Regions from separate parts of the Streptomyces ovatisporus genome, predicted to be linked through region 1. Evidence: riboswitches for the same ligand, from Rfam matches in the RefSeq annotation. Region 1 holds a riboswitch; each other region holds the start of a gene.
What was found. Region 1 has a riboswitch for cyclic di-AMP ahead of ACFPA8_RS03375 (transglycosylase family protein). Riboswitches for the same ligand answer to the same signal wherever they lie in the genome.

Region 1 (7,363 bases):
CCGGCGTCCAGGCGGTGCTGACGCTGGCCTTCGCCTGGTATCTCAGCGCGGCGGCCCACCCGTCCCTGTGGGTCATGGGTCTGCTGCTGTTCACAGCGAGCCTGTTCTTCAACGCGCTGCAGCCGGTCGGTCATGCGCTGACAGCCGAACTGGCACCGGCGCGGCTGCGCGGGTCCGCGTTCGGCATGGAGAACCTCATCGGCGAGATGGGCGCGGTGCTCTCCCCTGCGATCAGCGGGGTGCTCCGCGACAAGACGGGCGGATGGGCGGCCGCGGTGTGGATGGACGCGGCCATCGTCGTCGTCGGCTTCTGCATCCTCACGCAGGTCCGCTACCGGCCCCCGGCCGACGTCTGAGGCGTCCTGCCGCACACTCCGCCCGACAGCTGACGCGCCTTCCGGCTCCGCGCCAGACGCGGGGCCGGAGCCACCGTGAACCAGGAGGCTCCTCAGCCATGCCCACCGTCCGTGAGGCCGCCCTGGAGGTCATGCGCCGCTACGGCCTGACCACCGTGTTCGCCAACCCCGGCTCCACGGAGGTGCCCTTCCTCGCCGGTCTCCCGGACGACATCCGCTTCGTCCTCGCTCTCCACGAGGGTTCCGTCGTGGGGGCGGCGACGGGTTACGCCATCGCCCGGGACGCCCCCGCTCTCGCTCTGCTGCACACCACCGCGGGACTGGGCAACGCCGTGGGAGCCCTGTCCACCGCTCGCGTCAACAGAGCACCGCTGGTGGTGGTCGTGGGGCAGCAGGACCGCCGGCACCTGGCCCAGGAGCCGTTCCTCGCGGGGCACCTGGAGCAGCTGGCCGGCGAGTATCCCGTACGGACGGAGACGCCGCCCCGAGCCCAGGACGTGCCCGGGGCCCTCGCCCGCGCCGTACACGCTGCCCGTGCGTTTCGCGGGCCCGCCCTCGTCATCGTGCCCATGGACGACTGGGCGCAGCCCGCCGAGGACCTGCCGCTCCCGGCTCCCGCCGAGCTGCGCCTGTCCGCGGCGGCCGACACCGCAGCAGCAGGCGAGGTAGCCGCTCTCCTCGACGGCGCCTCGGCCCCCGCCCTGGTGGTGGGCGCGGGAGCGGACCACGCCGTCACCTGGGATGCTCTGACGGTGCTGGCCGAACGGCTGGACTGCGACGTGTGGCAGGAGTCCTTCGGCGCACGGGCGGGCTTCCCGCAGGACCATCCGTGCTTCGCGGGACATCTGCCGGCGGACCGCCCCCGGCTGCGGGCGGCCCTGGCTCCCTACGATCTCGTGCTGACCGTCGGTGCGCCCGTCTTCCGTCAGTACCCCTACGAGAGCGGGCCCCTGGCAGGGCACGGTACGCGGCTGGCGCTCGTCACGGACGACCCGGCGGAGGCGCTGCGGGCACCGGTGGAACTGGCGGTCGTGGCCGGACTGCCGCCCTTCTGCACGGCGTTGACGGAGGCGGTCGGTACGGGGACCGGCCGTGGGCCGGGCGCCGGGCGCCGGCAGGCGTCGTCGCCGTCCCCGCGCCCGCGGCGGGAACGCCCGGCTCCGCCGCCCCCGCCCGGTGCGGGTGAGCCGCTGCGCGCCGCGCACGTACTGGCTGCGCTGGCGCGGCTGCTCCCGCCCGAGACGGTGCTGGTCGAGGAGACCCCGTCGAGCCGTCCGGACCTGCATGCCCTGGTGCCCGCGCGGCGTCCGCTGGGCTTCCTCAGCGCGGCGATGGGCGCGCTCGGCTTCGCGCTGCCGGCGGCCGTCGGGGTGCGGCTGGGGGCGCCGGAACGTCCCGTGGTCGCCGTGGTGGGGGACGGGTCGTCGCTCTATCAGATCCAGGCGCTGTGGACGGCCGCGCACTACCGGGTCGGTGTGCTCTTCGTCGTCCTCGCCAACGGGAGGTACGCGATCATGGACCGGCTCGCCGAGAAGGCGGAGCGGACCGCGCCCTGGCCCGCGTTCGAGGAGGTCGGCGTCGCCGCTGCTGCCCGCTCCCTGGGCTGCCCGGCGCGCCGCGTGAGCGATCACGAGGCGCTCCGGTCCGAGCTGGAGGAGCTGCTGCCGGACCTCGCAGGGAGAAGCGGTCCGCTGGTGCTGGAGGTCGAGGTGGAGGCGGACGGGAACTTCCAGCGCTGACGAGCGGAGGCCGCCCGGAGGGCGGGAACAGGCCGGACAGACCGGAGGGGCGGCGCCCGCACGCGTGACACGTGCAGGCGCCGCCCCCTCCGTGTGCGGTGCCGGTGGACCGCCCCTTCCGCCGGGCGCCCGGTGGCGTCAGAGGCCGATGCCGTGCTGGCGCAGGTAGCCGACGGGGTCGATGTCCGAGCCGTAGGCGGGGCCGTTGCGGACCTCGAAGTGCAGGTGCGGGCCCGTGGCGTTGCCGGTCGCGCCGACTGCACCGATCTGCTCGCCCGCGGACACCTCCTCGCCGGCACGGACGGAGACCGACGAAAGGTGTCCGTACTGGCTGTACTTGCCGTCGTCGTGCCTGATCACGACCTGGTTGCCGTACGAACCGCCCCAGCCCGCCTGTACGACGATGCCGGGCGAGACGGCCTTCACTCCGGTGCCGGTCGAGGCCGAGAAGTCGACACCTGTGTGCTTGCCGCTGGACCAGCTGCTGCCGGAAGCCCCGTACGGAGTGCTCGTACCGCCGCTCACGGGTGCGGCGAATCCGGAGGAGTCCTGGTCCGCGGAGGACTTGGTGGCGCTGGACTTCTCCGCGGTGGCGCCGGAGTCCTGGGCGGGCTTGTCGGCGGAGGGCTTCGCCCCGGAGCCGCCGCCCTTCAGGGTGAGCTTCTGCCCCGGCAGGATCAGGTCCGGGTCACCGCCGACGGTCTCGCGGTTGGCGTCGTAGAGCTTCTTCCAGCCGCCCTCGATGTTCTCGTCGGTGGCGATCCGGTAGAGCGTGTCACCGCGGGAGACGGTGTGGAAGCGCGAGCCCTGCTGCTTCGACTTCGAGGCGTCCTCGGCCTTGTCCTGCTCGGGCTTCGCCTTCTGCTGCTCCTTCTGCGCGGACTGCGAACCGGAGCCGCTGTCGGGCGAGATGTCGGGGGCACCGCTGTTCCGGGTCAGACCGGCCTTCGGGCCGCACAGCGGCCACGCCTTGGGACCCTGCCCCGCGAGCACCTTCTCGGCGATGGCGATCTGCTGGTCCTTGGTCGCCTGGTCGGCGCGCGGCGCGTACTTCGTGCCGCCGAAGCTCGACCAGGTGCTCTGGGTGAACTGCAGACCACCGTGGAAACCGTTGCCGTTGTTGATGGACCAGTTGCCCGACGACTCGCACTCGGCGACCTTGTCCCAGGTGCTCACCGAAGCGGCGTGGGCATTGCCCGTACCGACGAGTGGAAGGGCGATACCGGCGGCGCCGCCCGCGGTGATGGCGAGCGAGGCACGCGACATTCTCCGTGAGATGCGGCGATTGGACTGACGACGGTGACGACCGCGTCCGGACATAGGGCAGTTCCTCTCCTACGCCTGCGAGGTGAGCTGTCGGATTCGGGCTGGAGTTGCCCGGCCCACGCGAATACGAGGGGGTATTCGCGTACGGCTTCACCCCAAGCCGCACGTGCGACCAGCCACGTACGGCACTTACCTGGTTCCCCCACTCCTGCCGCAGGGATTGCGTGATTGCCCGAGCCGGGCGGCAGGATTCGGCGTCCCGGCGGCGGGACCACCGTTCGGGAGTCGCGGTGGCGACCGCACGTTAAGCAGAACGAATTCGTCACCACAAGAAAGCAGACAGATCTCTCAGAAGGAAAAGATCACTGAATAGGGCATCTACCGGCGCATGAGCAGTCAAGTCGCCTTGCTGAACAGGCGAATTGAGTGGCGCCCTCATCCGCCGGGGACATTCGTGTGACGCTGCTCACGAATTGTCTGTGGTGGGTGTCACGCCGTCCCCGGCCGTCCGGTCTCCCTCCGGGGAGGCTTTCTGCCACCCGAGCGGCCCGAGCGGGTGGTACCGCCGTTCCGGCCGCCCCGTCATGCCGTACCGGAGCGTGACCCGCGCCGTTCCGGTCGAGACGAAGTGCTCCAGATAGCGCCGGGCGCTGACACGGGAGAGCCCGCTGCGCGCGGCGCATTCGGAGGCCGAGACCCCCGCGCCCTGGGGACCGGCCTCCAGGGCCGTCCGCACGAGTCCCGCCGTCTGCTCGGTCAGGCCCTTCGGAAGTCTGGCGGGGCCGGCCTCCGGTCCGGACACCCCGTGGGCGGACGTGGGCACAGCCCCGGCGCCCACGGTGCCCCCGCCGGGGGCTGCGTCCGTGCCGCCGTGCGCGTCGGCCGTCCGGGCGGTGCCGCTGCCGGCCCCCTCGGCGAACAGCCTGTCCACGTCGTCCTGTTGCGGTGCGTGCAGGGTGGCCAGAGCGGCACGGTGCTCCGCGTATCTGCGGAGACGCTCCTTGAGCAGCTGCCCCTCGAAGGGCTTGATGATGTACTGCACCGCTCCGCCGCGCTGCGCGCCGCGCACTGTCTCGGCGTCCCGTGCGGCCGTGACGACCAGGACGTCCGGACCCTCCTCGGGGGCGGCGCCGCCGCGCAGTTCGCGCAGCACCTCGAGGCCCGGCAGGTCGGGCAGATACATGTCCAGCAGCACGAGGTCGGGCTGGAGTTCCCGCACAGCCGCCAGCGCGTCGGTGCCGCTGTGCACGGCCCCGGCGACCGTGAAGCCGGGGACCTGCCCGACGAGGGTGCTGTGCAGCCGGGCGACCATGAAGTCGTCGTCGACGACCAGCACGCGGATCATCGTCTGCCTCCTCTCCCTGCGCCGGGACCGCGGGCTGCCGCCCGGGTGCTGCCGGACCGCCGCCGGGCGCCGGACCGCCGGCCGAACCGTGCCGTGCTCGCCGGGGGTGCGCCGGGACGTGCTGCCGGATGTTCCACTGCACGCGCGGCTTCCCGCTCCGTCGCAGGCCACTATGGCCGACAGCGGGCCGTGCACCAAGGGCGGGCCCTCTCCCGCACGGCCCCCCCGTGCATCCCACCGCACGTGCCGCCCGGCGGTCACAGACCCTGATAGGTGACGCCAGTCAGACGCTCCGAGGCCGCCCACAGCTGGCCTGCGGCGATGTCGTTGCGCGTCCACGACGCCCGCCAGGACGGTCCAGGACCGCCCCGCACGCCGAGGATGCGCGGCCCGAAGAAGGAGTCGCCGTGGACGTACGGCGCTGTGGCGGCGTACAGCGAAGGCGCCGCGCCCTGGTCGGCGGAGGTGCCGAACACACTGTTGGAGAGCCGCGCGAGACGTTCGCGCAGCACGCTCCCGGCCAGCTGCGCTCCCCTGACCTGGAGTTCGGTCGAGGCATAACCGGGATGGGCCGCGGCGGCGGTCAGGTCGAGCCCCTTGTGGTCCGCGCGGTGCGCGAGCTCGCGGACGAAGAGGAGGTTGGCGGTCTTCGACGCGGCGTAGGCGACCATGGGGCGGTAGCGGCGCTCGCTGCTGAGGTCGTTGATGTCGATGTTGGACAGTACGTGCGCCATGCTCGAGACCGTCACCACACGAGCGCCGGGGGCGGCCAGCAGCCGCTCCAACAGCAGCCCCGTCAGGGCGAAGTGACCGAGATGGTTGACGGCGAACTGCGTCTCGACACCGTCCACTGTCCGTGCGTAGGGCACCGCCATCACGCCTGCGTTGTTGATCAGCAGGTCGATCCGTTCGTACGGCAGTGCCTCGGCGAAGCTCTGCACGGACGCCAGGTCCGCCAGATCCAGCACGCGCAGTTCAACCTGTGCCTCCGGGACCTGCGAGAGCAGTCTGTCGAGCGCTGCGGCACCCCGCTGCTCGCTGCGGCAGGCGAGCACCACGCGGGCCCCCCGCCGGGCCAGTTCGCGCGCAGTGACGTAGCCGATGCCGCTGTTGGCGCCGGTCACCACGGCGGTACGGCCGCTCTGGTCGGGGATGCTGCGCGCAGTCCAGCTCATGCGAATCAGCGTATGGCGGGCCGCCCGTGAGCGCGAGGGAGCGTCGAGGGCGCGGCTCCCTCGACGTAGCCGCCCGGTCCGCTTTCCGTGCCTCGGTGCGTCCGCGCGTCCGTCTTTCCGCGCGCTCGGAGCCGGCAGACGGTCAGCAGAACGGTCAGCAGTTCACCATTGGGTCGCACCCGGCAGGCAGTCGTGGTGGACGAGGAGCGCGGCAGTGACCGCGTCGGGCCGCTCGGCGGTGGCGAGATGGGCCGCACCCGCCACCTCCACCAGGGCGGCACCGGGTACGCAGTCGGCGATCTGCCGGGCGTACGCGGGCGGGGTGGCGGGGTCCTGGCGTCCGGCGACGGCGAGCGTGGGCACCGTCACCTCGGAAAGCCTGTCCCGCAGGTCGAACGCGGCGAGGGCGTCACAGCACGCCGCGTAGCCGGCGGGTTCGGCCCAGCGCAGATCCTCGACGAGTGCGGCGCCGCGCGGGGTGCTCTCGAAGCCGGGCGCGAACCACACGCCGGGACGCGAGTCGGTCATGGGCTCCGTGCCGTTCTCCCGTACGGCAGCGGCACGCTCCCGCCAGGCCGCCGGGTCGCCGAAGCGCGCCGAGGAGCAGACCATGGTGAGCGCCGTGAGCCGCTCCGGACGGTGCACCGCCAGATGCAGCCCGACCGCGCCGCCCAGTGAGATGCCCGCGTACGCGAAACGGTCCCAGCCGTGTGCGTCGGCCACACGGAGCACCAGTTCGGCGAGGTCGGCGACCGTGGCGCTGCCGTCGGTGGGAATCAGCTCGCTGGAGGAACCGGCCATCGGTTCCGCGGGGGAGGCGCCGTGCCCCGGCAGGTCCCAGCGCAGTACGCGGTGGGTGCGGATGAGGGAGGGGAGCTGGGGCTCCCAGACAGCCAGCGAGGTGCCCAGCGAGGGGCCGAGGATCATCGGCAGACCGTCGGCGGGCCCGTCCACGCGGTGGTGCGGGAGCGGTTCGGGCTCGTAGGCGGCGGGAGCGGGCACGGGGAAGTCTCCGGGGATGCTGTGGATGGCGTGTCACCGCTCTCCGGTGTCCGCTGCGCCGGCGGGACCGTCGGGGTGCCGGGTGTCTCGCAGTCTGTACGCCTCGTCGTGCTGCTGTGTCTCGCGCATCCGCCGATTCTCCCTCGTCGCTCCGCCCGGCGGGACACGCGCCGGGTCACGGCGGAGCGCGCGGTCGGTGAGCGGGCCCGCCGAACCCGTGTAGTGGGTGGGATCGGTGAGGTCGCGCAGCCGGTCCCTGGAGAGCAGATCCGGAAGTTCGGGCTCTTCCTCCTCCAGCGCCTCGTCCAGGGTGATTCCCTCGTCGACGGCCTTGCGCGAAGCCGCGTCGAGCAGCTTCCGCGCACGTGCGCGGCCCAGCAGCGGGCCCAGCGCGACGGTGAAGCGCTCGCTGACGATCAACCCTTCGGTGAGAGCCAGGTGTTCGTGCATGCGGTACGGGAAGACCTGGAGACCTCCGGC
Region 2 (7,363 bases), on a different contig from region 1:
TGTCGTTCGGGCGCAGTATCCGCTCGACCTGACGGAGGGCGTCGACCGGAAGGTCTGTGCACGTCTGGAGCGGGCGAGCCTCTTCGACGATCCGAAGACCCCCGAATACTGGGTGATCCTGCATGAGTTGCTGCTTCGGCAGCCGATCATGCAGGCCGGTGCCATGGCTGAACAGCTCACCCATATCGCGGAGTTGGCACGTCGGGGACGGATCATTACGCAAGTGCTTCCGCTGAACGCCGGTGCGCACCCGTTCATGGTCGGCTCGGTGATGATGATGACCTTCGACGAGGCTCCGCCGCTGGCGTACACGGAGTCCCTGCACAGTGGTCAGTCCATCGACGACTTGGCTCTCGTGGCGAAGTACACGAAGTCGTACGATCTGCTGAGGGCCGCCGCATCACCGCCCAGGGCGTCCCTGACGATGATCGAGGCCGCGGCAGAGGACTACAGACATGACCACTCGCGTTGATCTGACCGGTGCCTTCTGGCGCAAGAGCAGCTACAGCAACGGCGACGGCGGTAACTGCGTCGAGGTCGCCCGCGGCGTGTCCGGCGTCGTGCCCGTGCGGGACAGCAAGCAGAGTGGCAGCGGCGACCCCGTGCTCGTCTTTCCGGCGGGCGGCTGGGGCGCGTTCATGGCCGCCGTGAAGGGCGGCCGACTCTAGGGCCGGAAGGGACGACCCCGTGGACGAAGAACTGCTCGCGCTGCTCTCCGAGCACAAGCTGGGCGTGCTGGTGACGTTGAAGCGTGACGGGCGACCGCAGTTGTCGAACGTCAACTACACCTACGATTCCGCGCGTCGGCTCGTCCGCATCTCCGTCACGGCCGACCGGGCGAAGACGCGCAACCTGCTGCGCGACCCCCGTGCGAGCTTCCACGTCACCAGTCAGGACGGGTGGGCCTGGACGGTCGCCGAGGGCACGGCCGATCTGACGGCCGTCGCGACCGAACCGGACGACGACGCCGTCGATGAGCTGATCGACGTCTACCGGGCGATCCAGGGCGAGCACCCCGACTGGGACGAGTACCGCGCGGCGATGATCGCCGACCGCCGTCAGGTCGTACGGCTGCGCGTCGAGCACGCCTACGGCCAGCCCAGACGCTGAGCGCCGGAGCACGCCTGCGGAAAGACCACCGTGACCAGGACCTGCCCCTGTCGCTTGCTAATCAACTTTGACTAGACTGCCCAGGATGAGCGAGAAGACGATCCCCATCCTTCCGTGCCGGACCCTGCAGCCGGTCCTCGACTTCTACACCGCGCTCGGCTTCGAGGTGACCTTCCAGCAGAAGAGCCCGAATCCGTTCGCGGTCGTCGAACGGGGCGGCATCGAGCTGCAGTTCTTCGGGATGAAGAAGTACGAGCCGGCCGAGTCGATGAGCACCTGCTACGTCCTCACCGATGACGTCGACGCGCTGTACGAGGCGTTCCGGGCCGGGCTCAAGGCGGCGTACGGGAGAGTCCCGACGCGTGGGCTGCCCCGGATCGGTCCGCTGAAGGACATGTCGTACGGCGTGCGGCAGTTCCTCATGTCCGATCCGGGCGGCAACTGCATCCGGATCGGGAAGAAGACGAGCGAGGACCAGAGCCACCGGCCGGCACCCGAGGAGACCTTCGCCCGCGCCTTGCACTACGCGGCGCTCTTCGCGGACTCGCGCGACGATCCGCAGGGCGCGGCGAAGATCATCGACCGAGTGCTGAAGCTCGCGGACGAGCAGCCCACCCCGGTTCAGCTCCTGCGCCTGCTCGTGCTGCGCTCGGACGTCGCCGCGCGGCTCGGCGACGCGGCGACCGCGGCCCGGTCCATGGAGGAGGCGGCAGCGGTCCAACTCACGGACGCAGAGCGGGAGTCGGTCCGCGACGACCTGGTGCGGCTGGCAGAGCTGCGGGACCAGGACACGGCGTAGGCGGTCACGGCGTAGGAGGTCCCGGCATAGGAGGTCCCGGCATAGGAGGTCACGGCGCAGCCGGGGCACGGCTTCGCACCGGGCCCCGGCAGCACGGGCCGTCAGGCTGACGCGTCCGTCAGCAGCGCCGCCTCCTCCGGCGTCAACTCGACGTCGGCAAGGGCGAGCAGCGGCTTGAGCTGGTCGAGCGAGCGGGCGCTGGCGATCGGTGCGGTGACCGTCGGCCGGGTCAGCAGCCAGGCCAGGGCCACCGTGGCCGGCTCGGTGCCGCGGGCGGAGGAGATCTCGTCGAGGGCGACCAGGACGCGCCGGCCGCGTTCCGAGTCCAGGTACTTGGACGCCCTCTCCGCGCGGGGACTGTCCGCGGCCGTGCGCCCGGGACGGTACTTGCCGGTGAGGAAGCCCATGGCGAGGGCGAAGTACGGCATGACGGCGAGGCCGTGCGCGTCGGCGACCTGCGCGGGCGTGCCCTCGTACGTGTCGCGTGAGACGAGGTTGTAGTGCGGCTGGAGGGCCGTGTACCGGGCTGCGCCCGACTGCTTGCTGAAGTCGAGCGAGGCGGCGAGCCGTTCGGGCGAGATGTTGGAGGCGCCGATCTCGCGGACCTTGCCCGCGCGTACCAAGTCGTCGAGGGCGGTGACGATCTCGGAGACCTCGACGCTCTCGTCGTCGAAGTGCGTGTAGTACAGGTCGATGTGGTCCGTGCGGAGGCGGCGCAGCGAATCGTCGGCCGCCGCCTTGATGTTGGCGGCCGAGAGGCCCTTGCGGTCGGGGTGCGCGCCGACCTTGGTGGCGATGACGACGTCGTCGCGGTTGCCGCGTGAGGCCGTCCAGTTGCCGATGACCGTCTCGGAGTCGCTTCCGCCGCTCACTCCGTGGCGGATTCCCGAGTAGACGTCTGCCGTGTCGATGAAGTTGCCGCCGGCAGCGGTGTAGGCGTCGAGGACGGCGTGGGAGGTGGCTTCGTCGGCCGTCCAGCCGAAGACGTTGCCGCCGAGGCACAGCGGGGAGACGGACAGCCCGCCGAGGGGGCGGCGCTGGGACGTGCCGAACTCGTGTGTGTCTGCGGCTGCTTGGGCGTGCGCACCGGAGTGGGGGTCGGCGTCGGCTTTCGGGGCGGAGTTGGCGTTGTCAGGCATGACCCCGACCGTAGCGCTGTCCCGTGAACCGCACCCCTGGATGAAACCCGCGTTGCTGCATCAAGACCGACGACCCTGGTGTCGGGGGGTGGTCCACCAGGGCCGCCGGGGCCATGTGCGGGGGTTCGGAGCCCCCGTCCGCCGCCGCCTCGTCCCCTCCTCGTGCACGCCGAGGGGCTCGGGCGAATCGTGCGTCGTTCCAGCGCACCTCGGCGGTGCGAGGCGGCGGCGGCGCGGATGGTCCTCGGGACGGTACGCGCAGCGGCGGCGGAACGGAACCGGTGGGACCTGAGAGGCCGCGGTCACCTTGCGGGCGCGGCCCGCCGGACTTCCGCCTGCGTGCGTGTCAGACCCGCACGTCCGGTACGTCCGGCACGTCCCGTAAGACCGGCGCAGTCCGTGCCGCAGGCTGCGGCCGTACCCCCCGCCCGGCCGGTGCCGGGCAGGGTCGCGGTGCGGTGCTCCACCGGGGAAGTGGGAGGTGCGCCGCGCGGGCGGTCCGTGCCTGTGTCATCGGAGCACCGGCCGTCAGATGCTGAGGCCCTTGCCTCTCAGCCACGCCAGCGGGTCGATCGGCGAGCCGCCTCCGGGCCGTACCTCCATGTGGAGGTGGGCACCGGTGACGTTGCCGGTGGCGCCGACGCGTCCGATGGTGTCGCCGGCAGCGACCTTCTCGCCCGCCGAGACGCTCACCGAGGACTGGTGGGCGAACCACACCTCGGTGCCGTCGTTGAGTTCGAGGATCGTGCGGTAGCCGTACGAGCCGGCCCAGCCGGCCTCCTTGATGGTGCCCGAGCCGACGGCCTTGATGGGCGTACCGGTGGAGGCGGCGAAGTCCTGGCCCGTGTGGTCGTTGCTCCACAGGCTGCCGGCCTCGCCGAAGCTGGAGGTGAGCTGGGAGCCGGAGACGGGAAGCGCGAAGCTCTTGGCCAGCTTGGCGAGGCGGGCGGCCTCCGCCTTGCGGCGCTTCTCCGCGTCGGCCTTGGCGGCCTTGGCCTCGGCGGCGGCGGTGGCCTTCTTGGCCGCTGCTTCGCGTGCGGAGGCGTCCGCCTGTGCCTGGGCCTGCTGCGCCTGGGCGAGGATGCGGGAGCGCAGTGCCTCGCCGGCGTCCGTACGTCCGGCCTTGGCGTCGTCCTCGGTCACGGCCGCCTGGGTCAGCGGCGAGCCGGCGACGGTCTCGTCGGAGTCGCCGCCGAAGAGGCTCGCGGCGGTGTCGGTGGCGGCGGAGACATCCTGCATGGAGATGGCCGGCGGCCTCTCCTGGGCGGTGGCGATGCCGCCCGCGCCGACCGCCGCGATCATGCCTACGCCGAGAACCGCGCCGCTGCGGGCCATGCTGCCGCCGCGCTGCTTGACGACCTTGTGGCGTCCGCGGACGGGGCGCACCGACTCCGCAGTGGGGTTCCACTCCTCGCGAGGAAGCTCGGCGTCGTCCCGGGGCGCGAAGACGGAGGCCGGTACGGCGCTCGGGCCGGAGTCGGGGGCGTGGTCGTGGTCCTGGCCGGAGTCGGTTTCGGGGGCCGCGACCGCCTCGGTGACTGCCGGCTGCTCGTACGTCTCGGTCAGCAGCGAGCCGTACGTGTCGAACTGACCGGTGTGGAACTGGCCTGTGTCGTACTGGCCGGTGTCGTACTGGCCGGTGTGGAACTGACCGGTGTCGTACTGGCCGGTGTCGAACTGGCCTGTGTGGAACTGACCGGTGTCGTACTGGCCGTAGGTGCCGTAGTCGTGGTGCGCGCCGTAGGAGTCGTGGACGACACCGTACGTACCGGACTCGTCATCGTCCCGGTACGGGCCGTGCGTGCCCTCGGGGGCATACCTGTTGGACGCCACGGGGGCGTTCTCCTTTCCTTCCCTCTCGCCTACCGGGTTAGCTGACGGGTTCGGAGCAGGAAGGTCTCCTACGAACTGCCCGCCCATGAACGGGACTTGTCGATTCACCCCATCCTCGCCGAGATGTCCGGCAAGGGTTGGTTCCCCGGTTCCTCTGGTGCATCTGTATCGAGTTGTGGCTCGTGGTGGTGCACTTTCAGGATTCGGCGACGGCGCACGGTGCCGTCTCTCGTGACGGCAGTGACGACCGCGCTGCGTTATCGAACGTTAATAGGCCCGCGGCTCGGATTCCAAGCGCTTCCGGCGGAATTTGTAGCGGCTTGACAGTCACCTACCGGACAGGCGGCGCGAATCGGGACACACGCTCACCCGGGCCGAGGTACGGCGTCGCTGTGAGTGACGAGTGAACGTGCGGTGAAAGAACGTCAGTTGAGGCTCTCGTCCGGAATGGTCCGCACGCCCGTCGCGAAGCACGCTCCGGCGCCGAGACACGCGACGGGACCGTCGGCGAGACCATGCCGCCGCCGACTCGCCTCCCGTGTGCGCCTGTACGCCCTTGAGGACCGGTCGGGCAACGCCTCGGGGCCGGAGGGAAGACGCGCCGGGCGAGCCGCCCGACTGACTCGCAGCAGCGGCCGTGCCGGTCGCGCGCCTCGGACAACACACGTATGTACAGCAGCAGTTGGGAGCCCGGCGGGGGAAGCCGCCTCGTCCGCGCGGTCCGTCCGGCGGGCCGGGTCCGTCTTGCGGAGGGACAGGGCACCGACGGCTCGGCGCGGCGGGCCCATCCGTCGGCGGGGAGCAGCGGCGGCCGGGTGCGCGGGTGGACGACGCGTGCCGACTCCCTTGCCACGGAGGGGATTTCGGCAGGGACGGCCCGTCGTGAACCCTCGTGGCCGCCGAAGTCGCCGCGCTGTGCGGCCTCCCGGCACAGGGCGCGGTCCGGGCGCCGGGCGAGACCTTCGAGGCTCGCTCTGAGGTCCGGTGGCCTTCCGGACCGCCGCCCCGGAGCAGGCCGGTCCCGCCGGCGGATTCGACCGGGTGTCACCCCCGGCGCCTCCGGACACCGGGCACCCGCGTCGCCCCGGCCATTTCCTTCGTCCCCCTCGCCGCAGCGCCCCCTCGTCCCGACGCCGCGGTCCCCCGGAGCGGTCCGGCAATCCCGACGGCGTCGTTTGCCGCTGCCCCAGAGGGGCACCGGGCGGTATGTCCTATTCTCAGAAGCTCCTCGCCTGCGCGACCGCCGTCCGCTCGGTGCTCCCCGACCCGCAGCGGCCGGGGCGCGTACTGTCAGCCGTCGACAAGATCGAGAAGACCACCGCCCTGGATCCCGCCCTGATGAGACTGCGGCGCGCCGTGAAGTCGGTTCCGATCGGGGAGGATCTGCGTGACGTCATGCACGGCCGGTGGCTCGGGCACCCGGTCCATCCGCTTCTGGTGCAGGTGCCCATCGGTACCTGGGTCTCGGCCGCCGTCCTCGACCTGGTGCCCGGCAAGCGGTACACGGCGGGGCTGCTGGTGGGCACGGGCCTCGTCGCTGCTCTGCCCGCGGCCGTGACGGGTTGGGTCGACTGGGCCGAGATGCGCAAGCCGCAGATGCGCGTGGGCGTGGTGCACGCCGCGGCGAACAGCGTCGCAGTGGGCTGCTACGCCGCCTCACTCTTCGCGCGGCTGCGAGGCCGTTCGCTGCGCGGCCGCGCCTGGGGCTACGCGGGGCTGGCGGCCGTGGGTGCGGGCGGCGCGCTCGGCGGTCACCTGGCGTACCGGCAGGCCGCCGCGGTCAACCACGCCGAGGACATCTCCGTACGCACGGAGCCGGGGTGGCACCCCCTCGGCGCCGCAGCGGACTTCCCGGTCGGTGAAGCGGTACGCCGGACCGTGGGGGACGTGCCCGTCGTCGTCGTACGGGAGAGCGGCGGCGCCGTGCACGCGCTGGCAGACCGGTGCAGTCACATGGCGGGCCCCCTCTCCGAGGGGAAGGTCAGCGACGGCTGTGTGCGCTGCCCCTGGCACGGAAGCGTCTTCAGGCTCACGGACGGCTGGAACGTGGGCGGGCCTGCCACATCGCCCCAGCCGGCCTTCGAGACACGGAACGTCGACGGGCGGGTCGAGGCACGACTGAACCAGTGAGCCGCGGGACGGCAGCGCCAACGGGCCGCAGAGCGGCAGCGCCGTCGGGCCGCAGAGCGGCTGTGCCAACGAGCCGCAGAGCGGCAGCGCCGTCGGGCCGCAGAGCGGCAGCGCCGTCGGGCCGCAGAGCGGCGGGTGGCACCCGGACCCCTCCCCCGGGCGCCACCACCCCGAGCCGGATCGCTCCCCGTACCCGAAACTGAGGAGAGCCGGAGCAAGCGGGCAGTGGTGCCCGGCGCCCGATGGAGGGAACGAGGGAACGTGGGCACGGGCAGTGTGATCGCCGAACACGAGGACGGCACAAGGCGCGCACCGCACCGCGGGCGTACGGCCTTGCTGCCCAGGTGGGTGC
Region 3 (7,363 bases), on a different contig from region 1:
ACGACGGCTACTCGTACGGGTACGACGGCACGGTCCAGGGCCTCGAGCACCAGGACCACCACGATGCCTACGACGGTCTCGATCCCGAGGCCGCCGCGGCCTTCGGCACCTACGAACAGCACCCGTCCCAGGGCGAGTTCTTCGCAGCCGACGGAGAGCCGGACGCCACGGCGGCCTTCCCCGCCTTCGACAGCTTCCACGGCGTCGACGCGGAGCCGGACACTCCCGGCGGCCAGTCGTACGACGACGGCCTCGACACCGGATACGGCCACAACGGTCACGGTCACTACGGCCACGAACCCGACGGTCACGAACACGGTCACGGACACCCCGGCGCGGGCGAGGACTTCGCACCCGAGACGCCCGCCGGGCCCGACGCCGTCACGATCGGCGCCCCACCCCACCTCCGGAGCCGGCGTCGCGCTCCGAGACCCCGGCGTTCCGCGATGCTCACCGTCGCAGTGCCCTCCGTCGCCGTGATGGGCGTGGCCGGGATCGCCGCGGCCTCCGTCGCGGGCAACAGCCCGGACGACACGACGACCACGCAGGCCTCGGCACCCGACTCCGCCGTCCAGCCCGCCAACAGCAAGCTCGACACCCAGCTGGCCGGACTCTCCGCCGACGCCGACGACTTCGCAGACCGCGCCAGCCGCACCCAGGAGCGCATCGACCTCAAGGAGCGGCAGGAGGCCGAGCGGGAGCGCAAGGCCAGGGAGGCCGCGCGCAAGGAGGCGCTGCGCCCGAAGTTCGCCCTTCCCGTCAAGGAACACGGCCTGAGCGCGCAGTACGGGCAGGCGGGCCTCAACTGGATGTCCGTCCACACGGGCATCGACTTCCCCGTCAGCGAAGGCACCCCGGTGATGGCCGCGACCGACGGCACCGTCACCACCAAGTACGACGTGTCCTTCGGCAACATGGCCGTCGTGACCGCCCCCGACGGCACCGAGACGTGGTACTGCCACCTCAGCAGCACCAAGATCCGCTCCGGCGAGGTGAAGGCCGGCGACACCATCGGGTATTCGGGCAGCTCCGGCAACTCCACAGGACCGCACCTGCACTTCGAGGTGCACCCGGGCGGCGGCGAAGCGATAGACCCGCTTCCCTGGCTGCGGTCCAAGGGCCTCGACCCGAGCTGATCCGGACCGAACCCACCGAACGGGCCTCCGCATGACGCGGAACCCACCGAACGGGCCTCCGCATGACGCGGAACCCACCGAACGGGCCTCCGCATGACGCGGAACCCACCGAGCCTGTCCTCCGCATGGCGCGGGCCGATCGGCCGGTGCACCGACTGCACCGGCACGCCTGAGGCGCGTACGTCCCTCCGCTCGCGCTGCCCTCCGCCGCCCCGGCCGTCCCCCGCCCGCTACAGCTTCTGCACCGGCGCGTACCGCAGCAGCAGCCGCTTCGGCTTCTCACCGCCGAAGTCGATCGTCGCCTCGGAGTTGTCGCCGCTGCCCTTGACCGCCACGACCCTGCCCAGCCCGAAGCTGTCGTGCGTCACACGGTCCCCGACCGACAGGCTGACGACCGGACGGTCCGACGTACGCCGCGTGGCGAAGCCGCTCGGCCCGCCTCGTCGCGCCGCCCCCGCGGCCGTCGACGACAGCGACGAGCCGGCCCCGAACCCGGAACCGATCCCGCCGCCACGGCTCGCACCCGATCCGGCGGAGGCACCCGTGCGCTTCCAGTCCAGGTACTGGTCGGGGATCTCCTCGAGGAAGCGGGAGGGCGGGTTGTACGACGGCTGGCCCCACGCGCTGCGCAGCACAGAACGCGTCAGGTAGAGGCGCCGGCGGGCACGCGTGATGCCCACGTACGCGAGTCGCCGCTCCTCCTCCAGCTCCTTCGTCTGTCCCAGCGCCCGCATGTGCGGGAAGACGCCGTCCTCCATGCCCGTGAGGAAGACCACGGGGAACTCGAGCCCCTTGGCGGTGTGCAGCGTCATCAGCGTGATGACGCCGTTCTCCTCTCCGTCCTCCTCGTCCGGGATCTGGTCGGAGTCGGCCACGAGGGCGACCTGCTCCAGGAAGTCGGCGAGCGTGCCGGGCTCGTCCTCACCGCGCTCCTGCTCGAACTCGAGGGCGACGGCGGCCAGTTCCTGGAGGTTCTCGATGCGGGTCTCGTCCTGCGGGTCGTTGGACGCCTGGAGTTCGGCCAGGTAACCGGTCTGTTCCAGCACCGCCTCGAGGACGGTCGCGGGCCCCGCCCCCGACTCGACGATCGTGCGCAGCTCCTCCATCAGCACGTTGAACCTGCGCACGGCGTTCGCGGAGCGCGCGGCCATTCCGTACGCCTCGTCGACGCGTACCAGCGCCTGGGGGAAGGTGATCTTCTCGCGCAGGGCGAGTGCCTCGATCATCGCTTCGGCACGGTCGCCGATGCCGCGCTTGGGCACGTTGAGGATCCGGCGCAGCGGCACCGCGTCCTCGGGGTTGGCCAGCACCCGCAGATACGCCAGTACGTCGCGGACCTCGCGGCGTTCGTAGAAGCGCACCCCGCCGACGACCTTGTAGGGGAGGCCGACGCGGATGAAGACCTCCTCGAAGACACGGGACTGTGCGTTGGTGCGGTAGAAGACCGCGACGTCCCCCGCTTTCGCCTCGCCGGCGTCGGTGAGGCGGTCGATCTCGTCGGCGACGAACTGCGCCTCGTCGTGCTCCGTGTCGGAGACGTAGCCGGTGATGCGGTCGCCGGCACCGGAATCGGTCCACAGGTTCTTCGGGCGGCGGTTCTCGTTCCGTTCGATGACGGCGTTGGCGGCGCTGAGGATCGTCTGCGTGGACCGGTAGTTCTGCTCCAGCAGGATCGTCGTCGCGTCCGGGTAGTCCTCCTCGAACTGGAGGATGTTGCGGATCGTCGCCCCGCGGAAGGCGTAGATGGACTGGTCCGCATCGCCGACGACGCACAGTTCGGCGCGCTCGGGGGCCGGGCCTTCGGCCTCCTGCCCGTCCTCCCCGCCACTCGGGACGCCCTCGGGCCCGCCCGGGCCGACGAGTTCGCGCACCAGCGTGTACTGCGCGTGGTTCGTGTCCTGGTACTCGTCCACCAGCACATGGCGGAAGCGGCGCCGGTAGTGGTCGGCGACGTCGGGGAACGCCTGGAGCAGGTGGACCGTGGTCATGATGATGTCGTCGAAGTCCAGGGCGTTGGCCTCACGCAGCCGCGCCTGGTACATGGTGTACGCCTCGGCGAGCGTCTTCTCGTACGCTCCCTCGGCCTGTGCCGCGAAGTCCTCCTCGTCGATGAGCTCGTTCTTGAGGTTGGAGATCTTGGCGCTGAAGGCCTTCGGCGGATACCGCTTCGGATCGAGGTCCAGGTCCCGGCAGACGAGCGCCATCAGCCGCTTCGAGTCGGCCGCGTCGTAGATCGAGAACGACGAGGTGAAGCCGAGCTTCTTGCTCTCCCGGCGCAGGATGCGTACGCACGCGCTGTGGAAGGTCGAGACCCACATCGACTGGGCCCTGGGACCGACGAGCTCCTCGACGCGCTCCTTCATCTCGCCCGCGGCCTTGTTGGTGAAGGTGATGGCGAGGATCTGCCCGGGGTGGACGCCGCGGGCGGCAAGGAGATACGCGATGCGATGAGTCAGCACGCGGGTCTTGCCCGAGCCCGCTCCGGCGACGATCAGCAGCGGCGAGCCGGTGTGCACCACGGCATCACGCTGCGACGCGTTCATCTCCTCCAGCAGCGCCGCGGCGTCCACGACCGTACGCCGGGAGCCGCCCCGGTGATACGGTCCGCCGCCCGCCCCGTGGCCGCCGCGGCCCTCGAAGGTGCCGGCGAAGAGATGGTGCGGGACCTCGCCCCCGTCGTGGTGCTCGCCCCCGTCGTGGTGCTCCCCGCCGTCGTCGGGGGGTGGCGGCAGGGGCTCCTCGCCCTGCCCGGGAGGGGGCCCGTCCTGTGCGCGCACCGGGGCGAGGCTGTTCAGGAAGCTGTCGTCGAAGAGGCTGCTCATCGTCGGACGAGTCTAGGCCGTCCCACCGACAGGGCAGCCGGGGTCCGCACGGTCCGCGGCACGGTGTCAGCTGCGCGGCGGACGACCGCGCTGCGAACCCGTCCCGACACCCCGTCGGATAACGAACCGATATCGGACGTATCACCTTCGGCCTTCACAGCGGACCCACAACTCCGCTACCGTGCCGTGCCGGACGGCTCGCACCACTCGTCGGCGAAAGCGTCGGCACGGGCCGTTCCCGCCGAGTCCGGCCGGTATGTCCGCCGGAGCCGGGGACCCACCGCGTACGCGCAGGGCCGTGTACGCACCCGGGGTGAATCGGGACGTACGCGCCGCAGGAACAAGGGCGCACGTCCCGTAGGGCAGCCTTCCGAACGCCCGAACCCGTCAGCTAACCCGGTAGGCGGCACACGGAAGGAGTTGCCGGCCTTGGCGTCCCATCGCAAGCCGCGCACCCGGATAATCCAGTCCGCCGCGACGAAACGCGGAGCGCTCGGCGTCACCACCGCCGCGCTCGCCGCCGTCTCGCTCCTCACACAGAGCGCGCAGGCGGCCCCGGACGACGGCAAGCCGTCGCTCTCGGAGGTCAAGAAGAAGGTCGACGAGCTCTACCAGCAGGCGGAGAGCTCGACGCAGAAGTACAACGCCGCCAAGGAGAAGACGGACGCACAGCGGGCCGAGGCGGACAAGTCGCTCGACGAGGCCGCCGAGCGCACCGCGGAACTGAACGAGGCGCGGCGCACGCTCGGCAACTACGCCACCGCGCAGTATCGTTCCGGCGGCATGTCCGAGACCGCGACGCTGCTCCTCACCGAGGACCCGCAGCAGTTCTTCCAGCAGTCGCACGTGCTGGACCGGATGTCGGGCCGTCAGAAGGAAGCCGTCTCCGACTTCGAGAAGCAGCAGAAGGCCGCCGACCGTGAACGCAGGGCGGCCACGAAGGAACTCACCGCGCTCACTTCCGCCCAGAAGGAGCTGAAGAAGAACAAGCAGGAAGTCCAGGGCAAGCTCGCGGAGGCCCGGAAGCTCCTTTCCGAGCTGACCGCCGAGCAGAAGGCGCGTCTCGCGGCGGCGGAGAAGAGGAAGCAGGAGGCGGCCCGCAAGGCGGCCGAACGGGCCGAGGCGGAACGCGAGAAGGACTCAGGCGGCGGCAGCCCGGGTTCGAACGCCTCCCAGGCCGAGAAGGTCATCGGCTTCGCGAAGGAGCAGCTGGGCAAGCCGTATGTCTGGGGCGCCACAGGGCCGAGCTCGTTCGACTGCTCGGGGCTGACCATGGGGGCCTGGAAGGAAGCCGGGGTCTCGCTGCCCCGTACGACCTGGGACCAGGTCGAAGTCGGCACCAAGGTCTCCAAGTCGCAGATGCAGCCCGGGGACCTGATCTTCTTCTACGACGACATCAGCCACGTCGGCATCTATGTGGGCAACGGCCAGATGATCCACGCCCCGAAGCCGGGTGCCGAGGTGCGGTACGAGTCGATCGACACGATGCCGTTCCACTCGGCCAACCGTCCCGGCTGAGCCGGAGGCCGAGCGCGGGCCCTCCTTCGGGCCGGACGTCTCTCATCGCCCTGTCCCCAGCTCGTCCGGACGGGCGGGGCGATGAGCATCCACCTGTCCTGCCGGCTCTGGCCGTGGCGATCGCGAGGGCGCCGCGCGCCCCGGCGATCCGCACCGCCGAACGGCGACCGCTGGCACATCGGGTCCACCGGGTCCACCGGGAACACCGGGGAACACTGCACGGCCGCAGGACCGCCCCGGATCAGGCGAACCTCAGGTCCAGAGCACCGCGATGAAGATGTTCGCCGTCGTCAGAGCACCCACCGTGCCGAACAGTGGAGCCGCGACCTTCTCCTCGTCCCGCTTGACGTAGACCAGCCCGAGGATCACCACGAGCAGCGCGAGCTTCACGCCGATCTTGAAGTTGTCGACCGGCTCGTCGGCGGCCTGGTTGAGCCCGACAAGCACCATGCCCGTCACCAGCATGGTGAACGCGCCGTGCAGCATGCCGGGGACGAAGCGCGCCTCGCCCGTACGCATCGCTTTCATCTGGAAGAAGAAGCCGCCCAGCAGTGCGGCGATGCCGATGATGTGCAGGCCGACGAAGACGTTGATGAGTATGCCCATGCCGGGAGCGTAGCCAAGTGCCCCGGCGGGCCCGGGGAGTGGCCCGGGCTCCCCGTGACACCGGTCGCCGGCCGTGGCGGGCGCCGGAGGCTCACCAGCGCACCGGCAACTCCCGTACACCCCTGATCAGCATGCCCGGCAGCCAGGACAGGCCGGCTTCCTCCGCGTCGGGAGTCAGGCCGGGGAAGCGTTCCAGCAGCGACCGGACCGCGATGCGTCCTTCCAGCCGTGCCAGCGGCGCGCCCAGGCAGTGGTGCAGGCCGTGTCCGAACGCGATGTGCCCGCGTGCGTCACGGCGGATGTCGAACCTGTCCGGTTCCGCGAAGCGCACCGGGTCCCGGTCGGCGTCGGCCATGGCTATCAGGACGGGAGACCCCTCCGGGATGGTCGCACCTCCGATCTCCACGTCCTCGGCGGCGAGGCGTTCCGTGCAGGTCTCCACGGGTCCGTCGTAGCGCAGCATCTCCTCGACCGCTCCGTCGAGGAGTCCGAAGTCGGCGCGCAGCTCGGCCAGTTGGTCGGGATGGGCGAGGAGAGCCCGCACACCGTTGCCGATCAGGTTGACCGTCGTCTCATGGCCGGCGACGAGCAACAGGACGGACATGCCGACGAGTTCCACGGGCGAGAGCCGGTCCCCGCCTTCGTCGACGGTGTGGATCAGGCCGCTGAGCAGATCCGCACCGGGGTTCGCACGCTTCGCCTCGATCAGTCCGGAGAGATAGACCGGCACCTCTTCGTAGGCGCGGGCCTTGGCCTGTGGACTCGTCGGCGCCACCATCTCGTTGGACCAGCCGCGGAAGGTCTCCCGGTCCAGTTCCGGCACGCCGAGGAGTTCGCAGATCACGGTCATCGGCAGCGGGAACGCGAACGAATCGATCAGGTCGGCGCGCCGCTCCTGCTTCGCGAGCATCGCGTCCAGCAGTCCGTCGGTGATCTGCTGGACGCGCGGGGCGAGCGCCTCGATGCGTCGCGGCGTGAACTCGCGCGCCACGAGCCGTCGCAGGCGGGTGTGGTCGGGCGGGTCCGACATCAGCATGTGGGAGAGCGCGGTCCGGTCCGCCCCGTTGTCGATGAGCTGCCCGACGTGCGGCGAGTTGAGCCAGTCCCGGCTCAGCCGCGGGTCGGTGAACGCGGCACGGCACGCCTCGTGGCCGACGACGAGCCACAGCTCCCGGCCGGCCGGGTCGCGGACGTGGTGGACCGGTCCCTCGGCCCGTAGTCTCGCGTAGGCCGGGTAGGGATCGCGTACGAAGTCAGGGCTGAGCTGCGCGAGTTCGATGA

Region 2: it holds a riboswitch for cyclic di-AMP, as region 1 does, so the genes downstream of both, ACFPA8_RS17540 (M23 family metallopeptidase) here and ACFPA8_RS03375 (transglycosylase family protein) in region 1, are expected to answer to the same signal.
Region 3: it holds a riboswitch for cyclic di-AMP, as region 1 does, so the genes downstream of both, ACFPA8_RS00865 (C40 family peptidase) here and ACFPA8_RS03375 (transglycosylase family protein) in region 1, are expected to answer to the same signal.

Annotation. Positions count from the first base shown of each region.
Region 1 is NZ_JBHSFH010000003.1:389,700-397,062, reverse strand. Features, by position in the region: gene ACFPA8_RS03385 (MFS transporter) at 1-356, shown strand, start outside; gene ACFPA8_RS03380 (thiamine pyrophosphate-dependent enzyme) at 455-2,095, shown strand; gene ACFPA8_RS03375 (transglycosylase family protein) at 2,234-3,415, opposite strand; cyclic di-AMP (ydaO/yuaA leader) riboswitch at 3,419-3,598, opposite strand; gene ACFPA8_RS03370 (response regulator) at 3,828-4,706, opposite strand; gene ACFPA8_RS03365 (oxidoreductase) at 4,964-5,881, opposite strand; gene ACFPA8_RS03360 (alpha/beta fold hydrolase) at 6,044-6,883, opposite strand; gene ACFPA8_RS03355 (lyase family protein) at 6,917-7,363, opposite strand, start outside.
Region 2 is NZ_JBHSFH010000007.1:833,980-841,342, reverse strand. Features, by position in the region: gene ACFPA8_RS17565 (helix-turn-helix domain-containing protein) at 1-472, shown strand, start outside; gene ACFPA8_RS17560 (DUF397 domain-containing protein) at 456-668, shown strand; gene ACFPA8_RS17555 (PPOX class F420-dependent oxidoreductase) at 688-1,110, shown strand; gene ACFPA8_RS17550 (bleomycin resistance protein) at 1,196-1,909, shown strand; gene ACFPA8_RS17545 (aldo/keto reductase) at 2,011-3,048, opposite strand; gene ACFPA8_RS17540 (M23 family metallopeptidase) at 3,577-4,614, opposite strand; cyclic di-AMP (ydaO/yuaA leader) riboswitch at 4,893-5,072, opposite strand; gene ACFPA8_RS17535 (Rieske (2Fe-2S) protein) at 6,088-7,011, shown strand; gene ACFPA8_RS17530 (PP2C family protein-serine/threonine phosphatase) at 7,273-7,363, shown strand, end outside.
Region 3 is NZ_JBHSFH010000002.1:128,465-135,827, reverse strand. Features, by position in the region: gene ACFPA8_RS00875 (M23 family metallopeptidase) at 1-1,136, shown strand, start outside; gene pcrA (DNA helicase PcrA) at 1,367-3,958, opposite strand; cyclic di-AMP (ydaO/yuaA leader) riboswitch at 4,188-4,380, shown strand; gene ACFPA8_RS00865 (C40 family peptidase) at 4,388-5,476, shown strand; gene ACFPA8_RS00860 (hypothetical protein) at 5,729-6,082, opposite strand; gene ACFPA8_RS00855 (cytochrome P450 family protein) at 6,174-7,363, opposite strand, start outside.